Regions from separate parts of the Cryobacterium sp. AP23 genome, predicted to be linked through region 3. Evidence: predicted binding sites of a transcription regulator. Region 3 holds the regulator's gene; each other region holds the start of a gene.
What was found. Region 3 encodes LexA, which represses DNA repair genes until DNA is damaged. Its sites were predicted from a motif close to TCGAACANNTGTTCGA; they were not measured.
Positions count from the first base shown of each region.

Region 1: ACU5E9_RS15995 (Rv2578c family radical SAM protein) is a predicted target of LexA. The motif match lies at 2,190-2,205, and genes of this name have one in related genera.
Region 2: ACU5E9_RS11040 (DUF222 domain-containing protein) is a predicted target of LexA. The motif match lies at 2,075-2,090, and genes of this name have one in related genera.

Region 1 covers NZ_CM133415.1:3,381,001-3,385,089, reverse strand. Annotated here, with positions in the region: gene ACU5E9_RS16000 (ATP-binding protein) at 1-753, opposite strand, end outside; gene ACU5E9_RS15995 (Rv2578c family radical SAM protein) at 1,096-2,181, opposite strand; gene ACU5E9_RS15990 (MDR family MFS transporter) at 2,506-3,939, opposite strand.
Region 2 covers NZ_CM133415.1:2,334,239-2,338,327, reverse strand. Annotated here, with positions in the region: gene ACU5E9_RS11045 (formylglycine-generating enzyme family protein) at 1-353, opposite strand, end outside; gene ACU5E9_RS11040 (DUF222 domain-containing protein) at 489-2,054, opposite strand; gene moaA (GTP 3',8-cyclase MoaA) at 2,186-3,298, shown strand; gene ACU5E9_RS11030 (helix-turn-helix transcriptional regulator) at 3,343-4,089, shown strand, end outside.
Region 3 covers NZ_CM133415.1:4,205,621-4,209,709, reverse strand. Annotated here, with positions in the region: gene hisB (imidazoleglycerol-phosphate dehydratase HisB) at 1-484, opposite strand, end outside; gene ACU5E9_RS19775 (histidinol-phosphate transaminase) at 494-1,579, opposite strand; gene ACU5E9_RS19770 (LysM peptidoglycan-binding domain-containing protein) at 1,641-2,045, opposite strand; gene lexA (transcriptional repressor LexA) at 2,327-3,028, shown strand; gene metE (5-methyltetrahydropteroyltriglutamate--homocysteine S-methyltransferase) at 3,114-4,089, opposite strand, start outside.

The DNA of each region.
Region 1 (4,089 bases), 820 kb from region 3:
CCAGTCGCGGTCGGCGAGGGTGTTGAGGGTCTCGCGGATGCCGGCCTCGAGGCCGCGGCTGAGCGGTCCCGGCTTGGCGCGGGCCACCGACACGAGCTGGTTGAGGGTGGTGTCGTGCATCAGCGCGATCGCGCGCACGTCGAAGTCGTGCCGTAGGGTGCGGGCCTCGTCGTCCTGCACGGCCCGGTGGATGGCCGGCTGGGCGGCGCGGCCGGTGCGGCGGGTGAGGCCGTCGAGCAGCATCACGCCCACGAGCATGAGGTAGGTGACGATGCTGAAGACGTCGGGCCGGTCGGGCACCCCGGCCTGGGAGACGGCGAGGGTGGCGGCGACCTCGGCGAAGAGGAACCCGACCGTGCTCCAGAGCACGCCGACGAGCGCGCCGGAGCCGGCGCCGCCGACCATGATCAGGGCCATCTTGGGCAGGGAGATGAGGAACAGGTCCGAGGAGGAGAACACGCCGGGCATGCCCAGCACCGCGCCGGTGAAGAGGTAGGTGCAGGCGGCGCCGAGCACGAGGTAGGCGATGGTGAGCGGCACCGTGCGCCAGCGGGCGAGGAGCGCCAGCAGGCCGGCCATGCCGAGGATCGCGGCGACGGTGGCGAACAGGCGGTCGGTGACCGGGGCCATGCTCAGCGCGAGCACGGAGGCGAGCGCGCCGGCCAGGCAGATGAGGCCGAACCAGTGCGACGCGCGAGCGAGGGCACGACTCAGCGTGGCCTGCACCAGGTGGCCGGGTAACCCAAGTGACATTGCGCCCTCTCCACCTCTGATTATCTCAGGTGCGCGGGATTCGGCGGCCACCCGGCTGGGGGTGGGGTGATGCTCACGTCGAGTCCAGGCTTCTGGTCCCGCTGCGGACAAATGCACCCGGTGTGCCGGGACCACTTGTCCGCACGGGGAACAGTTAGGCGGGGCGGTGAGGCTGGGGGTCGAGGCGTGCACTGGCCGAGTGCGGCGGGGTGCGTGGACGCTCGTGGCGGTGCTACCCACGGCGGAGCATCCGTCGCGGCACGTCGAACGCCCGCGGGCACGTGTACGAACATGGGCCGCCGGGAGTAACGCGGGCCGCGGGCCGCAGTGAGAGGGTGCTGCTCAAAACAGGGTGGGCGACAGGTCGGGCGGCAGTTCGGCCGCGATCAGGGACTCCCCCGCGGCTGCGGTGGTGGTCGCCGGGCCGCGCGGGGTGAGCGCGGTGGAGAGGATGCCGCCGGTGGCCGGATCCTCTCGGCGGTGGTCGAGGCCGTGCGCGCGCATCAGCGGGTGGATGCGGGCCGCCAACCACTGCCGATACTCCTTCGGCGCGTAGGCGCCTCGCTTGTAGAGCTCGCGGTACTTGGGCACCAGGTCTGGGCGTTCGCCCTCGAGCCACTGCAGGTACCAGTCTTTGACCCCGGGCTTGAGGTACAGCGCGCTGTAGAGCACGCCGGTGGCACCGGCATCCGCCGCCTGACGCATCGCGTCGTCGAGGTGCGCCTTGGTGTCGGTGAGAAACGGCAGGATCGGCATCATGAAGATGGAGCAGTTGAGGCCGCGCTCGCGGATGGCGGTGATGGTGGCCAGGCGCGCCTTGGTGCTGGGGGTGCCGGGCTCGACCGACTGTTGCAGGTCGTGGTCGTAGATGGCGATGGACATCGCGAGGTCGACCGGGACCCGCTGGCTGGCTTCGACGATGAGGTCGAGGTCCCGGCGCAGCAGGGTGCCCTTGGTGAGGATCGAGAACGGGGTGCCGGAATCGGCGAGCGCGGCGATGATGCCGGGCATCAGCCGGTAGCGGCCCTCGGCCCGCTGGTACGGGTCGGTGTTGGTGCCGAGCGCGACCGGATGCTTGCCCCAGGTGGGTTTGGCGAGTTCTTTTCTCAGGACGTCGGCGACGTTGACCTTGACGATGATCTCGTTGTCGAAGTCCTTGCCGCCGTCGAGGTCGAGGTACTCGTGGGTGGGGCGGGCAAAGCAGTAAGTGCAGGCATGTGAACAGCCGCGGTAGGGGTTGATGGTCCAGCCGAAGGGCATGGCGCTTTGGCCGGGCACCCGGTTGAGGGCGGACTTGGCGAGCACCTCGTGGAAGGTGATGCCGTCGAACTCGGGGGTGCGCACGCTGCGCACGAGGTTGTTCAACCGGGCCAGTCCGGGGAGCGCCCCGGCCTGCTCGGTTGTCAGTTCCTGTCCACTCCAGCGCATGCATCAAGTCGAACACATGTTCGAGTGGGATGCAAGCGGGAGGGGCGGACATCCGTGGTGCGACGTCAGCTTGAGCCAGTGAAGCGGGGCCCGGCCTGCGCACGCGGTGCGCAGGCATGGCGGCCGGCTCAGCAGGCACGAGCGTGTGGAGTGGCCCGAATTTGCGAGTGCAACGGGCCCTCTAACTAGCGAAAATGGGCCAGCCCCGGTGCTGGTTGGTGGGCGCTGCGATGACTGGCCCAGAATTGCTAGTGCGGAGGTCTAATTGACTAGCAAAAATGGGCCAGTCTCGGCTCGGCTTGGGCGGCGGGGTGCTACGGGGTTCTACGGGGTGGTGGGCGCGGACTCCAGGCCGAGCGGCTTGGTGCGGGGCATGTAGAAGGCCGCAGCGACGGTGGCGACGGCGGTGATCGCCAGGGCGAGGAACACGGCGGATGAGGCGTCCGTGATCGCCTCCGGGTCGTGGCTTGCGTTGCCGGGCAGGGCGTAGATGGCGTTGGCGACGGCGCCGAAGATCGCCACGCCGACGGCGCTGCCGATCGATCGGGAGAACATGCTCGTTCCGGTGACGACGCCGCGTTCGTCCCAGCCGACGCTCGACTGGGCGGCGATCATCGAGGGCGTGGCCACCAAGCCCAGGCCGAGTCCGATGACGAAGCAGGACACGGCGACGGTGGCCACGGCGGGTGTTGCTGCCGTGAGGGCCAGCACCACCGTGCCGAGCACGGTGATGGCCATGCCGATGAGCACCGTGGCGCGGAAGCCGATGCGCAGGTAGAGCCGGCCCGACTGCGATGCCGCGATCGGCCAACCGATGGTGAGGGCCGCGACGGCGAGGCCGCCGAGGATGGGCGTGACCCCGAGCGAACCCTCCAGATAGGTCGGCACAAACGAGGTGAGCCCCAGCATGATGGCGCCGACGCCCAGACCGATCAGCGAGCTGGTGAGCACCACCCGGCGCGAGAAGATCCACATGGGCAGCACCGGTTCGGCCGCCCGCCGCTCCGCGAAGACGAACGCGACCAGCAGCACGGCGCCGGCGGTGAAGACGCCGATGCTCTGCGGCGAGGCCCAGGCCCACGCCTGCCCACCTTCGAGCACGGCCAGGAGCAGGGCGCTCAACGCGAGCATCAGCAGGGTGGCGCCGAGGTAGTCCACCTTGTGCTTGCGGTGCTGAACGGTCTCGTGGAAGGTGCGCATGATCATCCCCGCCGCCAGGAGGCACAGGGGGATGTTGATGAAGAAGATCCATCGCCAGGTCGAGAATTCCGCGAAGACGCCCCCGAGGGTCGGTCCGACGACGGAGGAGATCGCCCACACGCTGGCGAGGTAGCCCTGGGTCTTGGCGCGCTCGGCGACGGTGTAGATGTCGCCGGCGATGGTGACCGACATCGGCATGATGGCGCCGGCGCCGAGGCCCTGAACGGCCCGGAAGGCGATCAGGGCGGGCATGCTCCAGGCGAACCCGCAGAGGATCGAGCCGAGTAGGAAGATGCCGATGCCGAAGAGGAGGATCGGTTTGCGTCCGATGACGTCGGAGAGCTTCGCGTAGACCGGCACGGACACGGCTTGGGCGAGTAGGTAGATGGAGAACAGCCAGGGAAACTGCGAGAAGCCGCCGATGTCCTTCACGATGGAGGGCACCGCCGTGGCGAGGATGGTCGACTCGATGGCCACGAGCCCGGTGGTCAGCATGAGGGCGATGAGGATGGGCCCGCGCTCGGACCGGAAACCGACGTCCCTTCGGCTGATACTCATCGGATGAAGGCTGCCCGGGCGTCGGTTCTGGTAGTCACCTTGGACCCAAGTCCGGGGGGCGGCTGACTATTCCGAGATTTTTGCGATCCGCACGCGCGCGACTTCTGGAAGGGGCAGCGCCCCAGACGCACGTCGCGGGGTCTCGACAAG
Region 2 (4,089 bases), 1.9 Mb from region 3:
GCGGAGTATCCGAACAGCTCGGATTCGGTGGTGTACCCGGTGGCATGGACGAAGCGGGCGAAGGCCGCGTTGGTGACGGCGGTCGCATCGATGGAGAAGGCATCCACCCGCACCTCATGCACGGGCGTCTCGCCGTCGCCGGGATTGCCGGCGCCGTCGGCGTCGCCCATCCGGAACAGCTGCCGGGGCACAATCGCCTGGTCCAGGTCGTGTCCGCCCGCCGATTCGGCGGCGGCCCCGCCCGGCCCCACGGCTCCGGCCGGATCGGCGTTCCCGGCCTCGGGCTGCGCCGCGGCCAGCCCGGCGCTCCGGGTCTCCTCCCGGGCGGGTGTGCAGCAACTGTGGTCATCCATCGTCACCCGCAGACCCTAGCGCGGCGCTCGGCCCGCAACTACCCCGCTACCGGTGAGGCACACCTCGTCTGAGCCGGTGGCCTGGATGCGGAGTGGGGCTCGGCTGTGGCGAGGGGCGTAGATGCGGTGCGGTGCTCAGCTGCGCCGAGGGTGGTTGCGGTTGGGCATCGCGATGAGTGTCTGGCCGGGGTCGATGGTGGCGGGTGGTCTCAGCCAGTATCGGCCGGTGTTTTCGAAGATTTGCCAGCGTTGGTTGTGCAGGAGCATGTGGTGGGCGTGGCAGAGCAGGATGCCCTGGTTGATGTCGGTTCGGCCGTGGTCGCGGAGCCAGTGTTCGATGTGGTGCGCTTCGGTGAAGGATGGCGGTTTGTCGCAGCCGGGCCATATGCAGCCGCCGTCGCGGGCGGCCATGGCTCGGCGTTGGGCCCGGTTGAACAGGCGTTGTTCGTGACCGACGTCGAGCGGCCGGTTGTGCTCGTCGAACCGGATCTCGATCGAGCCGGAGTCGCAGATCAGGCGTTCGAGGGTTTCGGGGGAGACCGGGGCGTTGTTGCCCTCGATGTTGCCGTGGCCGGCCTGGCCGGTCGGGCAGATCAGGATGTCGTCGGCTGCGGCGGGCCGGGCGGCGGGGGTGGCGGTGGTGAGGATCTGGACGGCGGGGCGGCGGCCGCCGAGCATCTCGTTCGGGTTGATGGTGGTGCCGGCCTTGAGGAGGTCGAGGAAGCCGTCGCAGGTGATCTGGGTGGTGGTGCGGGGGTCGTCTTTGACTCGTTTGGCCCAGGCGGCTCGGTCGGTGTCGACGAAACGCACGCCGCCGCGGCGGGGGCTGGTGAGGCTGTCGAAGGTGGACTTGATGAACTCGCCCTGCTCGGGCGGAAAAAGTCCGTCCACGCGGACCTGGCCGGTATCGAGGGTCCAGATGCGCAGGTAGCGGTCGTCCCAGGCCTTCTGTTCCCGCACCCGGATGCCGGCCTCATCGAGGGTGTCGCGGGTCTGCCGGGCCTGCTTGAGCAGCTGGTCCACGTTCAACGTCTGCGCGTCGGTGAGGAGCTGGGCCAGGGCGTCGGCGAGGACCGGGCCGGTGACGACCGTGTCGATGTCGCCGAGGCCGGTGCGCAGGGCGTGGGCGGTGTCGATCGAGATTGTGCCGTCGTTCACCGCCCGCGAGATCGGGGCGTGCCACGGCAGCGGTGTCGGCGGTAGGAGGGGAGCGACCGGGCCGGGGGCGTCCGGGCCGAGGGCGTCCGGGGCGTCGGGGTCGAGGGCGTCGGGGTCGAGGGCGTCGTCGAGGAGCCGTCGAGCGGCCTCCGCGGCCTCCGCGTCGGCTTGGGCCTGGGCTTCTTCGGCTTCGGCGAGCATCCGGCCCACGCCGACGAGTTTGCGGGATTCGACCTTGGTGCTGCCGGTCAGCTCCTGGATCAACGCCTCGGGGTTGGGGAAGCCCTGCTGTGCGGCCAGGCCGGACTGGCCCAACTCCCACCGGGATCGCTGGGCGAGGGTCTTCGCCATCCACGCCTTGCGGGTGTCGAGCTCACGTTGGGCCTGCGCGAGAGTCTTCTGACCGGCCAGGACATCGGCATCCGAGAGGGCGTCGTAATCGGCACTGCACGAGCCCAGCCGGGCCACCGAACCCGCCGCATCCACCAACGCATCGTCGCCCGAACGGGCGAACGTGTCTGCGATGGTGGACTGGTTTGTCATGCCTTCAAAGTAGCCCGATAACGAAGGTTTGTGTGAGTAATTGTCAACTTGTGGATAACTCGGGTGGCAGAGTCGGCTACCTCTCGGGCGCTGTGAGGTAAACCGCGCTCGTTCGGGGTTAGGGTCGGTGTATGTCCGGCGCACCCTTCACAGCGCACGTTGCCGCGCCAGTCGAGGCAGCCGCCGGTCGGCCTGCCCCGGCAGCGAATGCCCCGCTCGTGGACACCCTCGATCGTCCGCTGCACGACCTGCGCCTGTCGGTCACCGACCGGTGCAACTTCCGCTGCGTGTACTGCATGCCCAAGGAGGTCTTCGGCAAGGACTTCGCCTTCATGCCCCGTGACGAGATGCTCTCGTTCGACGAGATGACCCGGCTGGCGCGCATCTCGGTGGCGCACGGCGTGGAGAAGATCCGGCTCACCGGCGGCGAACCGCTGCTGCGGAAGGGCCTCGAGGAGCTCATCGCGATGCTCGCTGAGCTGCGCACCCCCGCCGGCCGTGCGGTCGACATCGCCCTCACCACCAACGGCTCGGCACTGGGCGTGAAGGCGCAAGCGCTCAAGGATGCCGGCCTCAAGCGCGTGACCGTCTCGCTCGACTCCCTCGACGACACCACCTTCCGGGCCATGAACGACGTCAACTTCCCCGTCGCCCGCATCCTGGCCGGCCTGGACGCCGCCCACGCCGTGGGCCTCGGCCCGATCAAGATCAACATGGTGGTCAAGCGCGGCCAGAACGACCACGACATCGTCAACATGGCCCGGCACTTCAAGGGCACCCCCTACATCCTCCGGTTCATCGAGTTCATGGACGTGGGCACGAGCAACGGCTGGGACATGGGGGCCGTGCTTCCCTCCAGCGAGGTGCGTGACCGCATCCACGCCGAGCTGCCGCTCGAAGAGGTGGCCCCCAACTACACCGGCGAGACCAGCCGCCGCTGGCGCTACGTCGACGGCGGGGGCGAGATCGGCCTGATCTCCAGCGTCACCCAGTCGTTCTGCCACACGTGCTCCCGCGCCCGCGTCTCCACCGACGGCAAGCTGTTCACCTGCCTGTTCGCCAGTGAAGGCCACGACCTGCGCGCGCTGCTCCGCGATGGCAGCAGCGACGAACAGCTCTCCGCCGCGATGGGCGCCATCTGGCGCCAGCGCACCGACCGGGCCTCGCAGCTGCGCAGCGCCCAGACCGGTGCGGTGCGCTCGTCGGGCCGTAAGAAGATCGAGATGTCCTACATCGGCGGATGACCGCCGCTCACGCCGGTTAAACCGCACGCTGCTACTCTCAATTCATGGTTTCGACCGATCGACAGGGTGCCCGGCAGGTTGCCCTGGCCAGTGAGCCACGTCGCCGCGTGCTCGGCCTGCTCACCGCGGCCGGCGGTCCGCTCGACGCCGTCACTGTTGCCGCGGGAATGGGCCTGCACGTCACGACGGCCCGCTTCCACCTGGAGCAGCTCGAGGCCGTCGGGCTCGTCGAGCGCCGCATCAACCGCGCGGGCGGGCGCGGCCGCCCGCAGGTGCTGTTCAGTCCGGTGGCCGAACCGTTGCCCGTCGAGGACGCGCAGCAGCAACTGATGCAGGCCCTCGCCGCCGTGATCGGCGAGGACGACGACGGCGGCCGGGCCCGGTCGGTGCGCGCCGGCGAGCGCTGGTCGGCGCAGTATTCGGCCGCGGCGGATGCCCCGTCGGCGGAAATCCCCGTCACCGGCGGCCCCGTCGTCCTTGAACCCACCGCCGACGGCCCCGTCGCACCTGATCCCACCGCGGAGGACACGTTCGCCGGCGCGGTGGTGCCCACGCTGCTGCGGGTGCTCACCGAGATCGGCTTCGAGCCGGAGCTCGACGCCGACGAGGCCACCATCGCGCTGCCCGCCTGCCCGTTCCGGGCCGAGGCGCGGCAAAACCCCGATGTGGTGTGCTCGGTGCACCTGGGCCTGTTGAAGGGCGTCGCGCGGTCGCTCGGCCACAACGGCGACGGCATCCGCCTGCGCCCCTTTGTGCAGCCGCACCTGTGCCTGGTCGAGCTGCCCCACCGC
Region 3 (4,089 bases):
CGTGCACGGTGAGGGCGGCGTTGAAGGCGATGGCCTCGAAGACGTGCCGCACCATCGACCCGGTGAAGTGGCCGCCGATGAGGTGGAATTCGAAGCCGGCCGGTTCGCCGGTGTGTACGAGGTAGGGCCGGCCGGAGATGTCGACGACGGCCTGCACGAGCGCTTCGTCCAGCGGCACGAGGGCGTCGCCGTAGCGGGAGATGCCGGACTTGTCACCGAGGGCCTGCTTGATCGCCTGGCCGAGCACGATGCCGATGTCTTCGACGGTGTGGTGTACGTCGATTTCGATGTCGCCCTTGGCGTGCACGGTGAGGTCGGTCAGGGAGTGCTTCGCGAACGCGGTGAGCAGGTGGTCGTAGAACGGCACGGTGGTGTGGATGTCGCTCACCCCGGTGCCGTCCAGGTCGATGGAGAGGTCGATGCTCGATTCGCTCGTTTCGCGCTGCAGGTGGGCACGGCGAGGCGAAGGCGTGACGTTGCTCATGGCGTTAGTTTATTCGGCTGACGGACGAAGCCGTGCGATGGCGTCGAGGAAGGCGCTGGTCTCGGCCTCGGTGCCGGCCGAAACGCGCAGGTGGCCGGGGATGCCCATGTCGCGGATCAGGATGCCTTCTGCGAGCAGGGCTTCGAAGACCGCGCGCGGATCGGCCACGCCCCCGAACAACACGAAGTTGCTGCCGCTGCGCAACGGGCGGAAGCCGAGTGCCGTCAGTTCCGTCACGATCCGGTCGCGCTGCACGCGGATGTCGTCCACCATGGCGAGCATTTCGCCCGTGTGCGCGAGCGCGGCGACGGCGGCCGCCTGGGTGAGGGCGGAGAGGTGGTAGGGCAGCCGCACCAGCCGGAGCGCATCCGTGACGGCCGCATCGGCGGCCAGGTAGCCCACCCGTACTCCCGCGAACGCGAAGGCCTTACTCATGGTGCGTGACACCAGCAGGCGCGGGCGGCCCGCGAGGAGGCTGAGGGCGCTCTCGGTGCCGACCGGGGCGAATTCGGCATAGGCCTCGTCGACGACGACGATGCCGGGGGTGGCGTCGTAGACGGCAGCGATGGTCTCCAGTGACAGCGGTGTGCCGGTGGGGTTGTTCGGGGAGCAGAGGAAGACGATGTCGGGGGTCGTCTCGTTCACCCAGCGCACGGCCGTCTCCGGCGAGAGCTCGTAGTCGGCGTCGCGGCCGCCGGGGATCCAGTCGGTGTCGGTTCCGGAGGCGAGGATCGAGTACATCGAGTAGGTCGGCGCGTAGCCGAGCAGGGAACGGCCCGGACCGCCGAAGGCCTGCAGCACCTGCTGCAGCACCTCGTTGGAGCCGTTCGCGGCCCAGATGTTGTCCCGGGTGAGGCCGTGGCCGAGGTAACCGGCGAGGGCGTCACGCAGCGGGGTGAACTCGCGGTCGGGGTACCGGTTCACGGTGAGGATCGCGTCGGCGAGGGCCTGGGCGATGTCGGCGGCGACGGCCGGCGGGATCGGGTGGGTGTTCTCGTTGACGTTCAACGCCACCGGCACGTGCAGCTGCGGTGCACCGTAGGGGATCTTTCCGCGGAGGTTGGCACGCAGGGGCAGGTCGTCGAGGCTGGTCACCCGAACAAGCTTAGTTGCGCGGCGCCCCGCCTCCCTGTCGGCAGGAGTTCTGCCGGGAGGCTCAGTAGCCGGCGGGAAGGGCGAGACGCTGGCCGGGCTGCACGGACTCGGACGCCAGCTGGTTGAGGTTCACGATGTCGGCGATCACGTCACGCGGGTCCTGCTTGGGTGCGATCGACTGGGCCAGATCCCAGAGGGACTGCCCGGCGTCGACGGTGATGTATTCGAAGGCGGCGGCGCCCACGTTCGCGGTGCCCTCCGCCGCGGCGACGCCGCCGTTGACGGCGACGGCGATGGACCCCAGGACCAGGGGCAGGGCGGCGAGGGTGGTCAGCACGACGCGTCCGCGGCGGGTGAGCCGCAGGTGCGTTCGCGGCGCGGTGGCGGCGGTGGCCGTGGCGTGGCCGGTGGAACGAGCCGATCGGTCGGCGATCGTGCCGGGCTTCACTGCATATGCTGCGCTCATGTCAGACCTCCTGGTAACGCATCCGGCCCTCGGCCGGGAGGGCCGGATGCGAATCTATGTTCCGAATATATCTTCGAGTGTTCGAACAATCAACCCTGTTTCCGGATAATATGAAAAGAAATTTCGCAACACACTCGAATGCATGTCTAGTAATCGCTGTCAGTTTGGCTACAGTTTCGATCGGGTAGCAGTACTCAAACAGACACCACCGACATTCACTTCTGACGCGTCACGCAGATCGTCGGAAGCACCATTCAGACCCAACCAGGAGGAGCGACAACGTGGCACAGGAGAGCACACCTCGGGACAAGGGCACCACGCGGCGCCGCAAGAGCCTGAGCGATAAACAACGCGCCATCATGGACGTTATCCAGCGCTCGGTGCGCGACCGCGGGTATCCGCCGAGCATGCGGGAGATCGGCGACGCCGTCGGCCTGTCCTCGCTGTCGAGCGTGACCCATCAGCTGCACCAGCTCGAGTTGAGCGGCTACCTGCGCCGCGACCCGAACCGGCCGCGCGCGCTCGAGGTGCTCATCGAGCTGCCGCAGTCCGGTGAGGACGTCACGCCGGGCGCTGCCGACGACTACCAGTCCGGCATTCAGGTGGGCGACGCGGCGATGGTGCCGCTCGTCGGCCGGATCGCCGCCGGTATCCCGATCATGGCGGACCAGCAGATCGACGAGATCTTCCCGCTCCCCCGCCAGCTCGTGGGCAAGGGTGAACTGTTCATGCTCAAGGTCGTCGGTGACTCGATGATCGACGCGGCCATCTGCGACGGCGACTGGGTCGTCATCCGTCAGCAGAAGACCGCGGAGAACGGCGAGATCGTCGCGGCCATGCTCGACGGCGAGGCCACCGTGAAGGTGCTGCGGCAGCGCGACGGCCACACCTGGCTGCTCCCCCGCAACACCAACTTCGAGCCGATCCTGGGCGACTACGCCGAGGTGCTCGGCAAGGTCGTCGCGGTGCTGCGCTCGGTCTGAGACGCCTCCTGAACCACGAACAGGCCCGGTCCCGTGAGGGGACCGGGCCTGTTGTCGTTCAGCGGCGCTTCCGAGCCGGGGAGGCTTAGCCCAGCGTCGCCCGCACCGCCCGGGTGGCGTCGACGATGTTGCGCAGTGAATCGACGGTCTCGGCGTACCCGCGGGTCTTCAGGCCGCAGTCGGGGTTGACCCACACCTGCCGGGCCGGAATCGACTCGAGTGCCCGCTCGAGCAGTTCGGTGATCTCCGCCACGCCCGGTACCCGTGGGGAGTGGATGTCGTAGACGCCCGGGCCGATGCCGTGGTCGAACCCGCTGGTCTGGATGTCCTGCACGACCTCCATCTTCGACCGGGCGGCCTCGATGCTTGTGACGTCGGCGTCCAGGTTGCGGATCGCGTCGATCACGACCCCGAACTCGGAATAGCAGAGGTGGGTATGGATCTGGGTCTCGTCGGCGACGCCGGCGGTGGCGAGCCGGAACGAGCCGACCGACCAGTTCAGGTAGTCGGCGTGGTCCTTCTTCTTCAGCGGCAGCAACTCGCGCAGGGCCGGTTCGTCAACCTGCACCACCTGGATGCCGGCGGCCTCGAGGTCGGCGATCTCGTCGCGCAGCGCCAGGGCCACCTGGCGGGCGGTCTCCCCCAGCGGCTGGTCATCGCGCACGAACGACCAGGCGAGGATGGTGACCGGTCCGGTGAGCATGCCCTTGACCGGCTTGGCGGTGAGGGTCTGGGTGTAGCTGGACCACTCCACGGTGATCGGCGCCGGCCGTGAGACGTCGCCCCAGAGGATCGACGGGCGGGTGCACCGGCTTCCGTAGGACTGCACCCAGCCATTCTCGGTGACGGCGAAGCCGTCGAGGTTCTCGGCGAAGTACTGCACCATGTCGTTGCGCTCGGGTTCGCCGTGCACCAGCACGTCGAGGCCGAGGTCTTCCTGCAGCTGCACGACGCGGCTGATCTCGGCGCGCATCAGGTCGCGGTAGTCGTCGGGGGCGAGTTCGCCGGAGACGAGGCGGGCGCGGGCCCGGCGGATGTCACCGGTTTGCGGGAACGAGCCG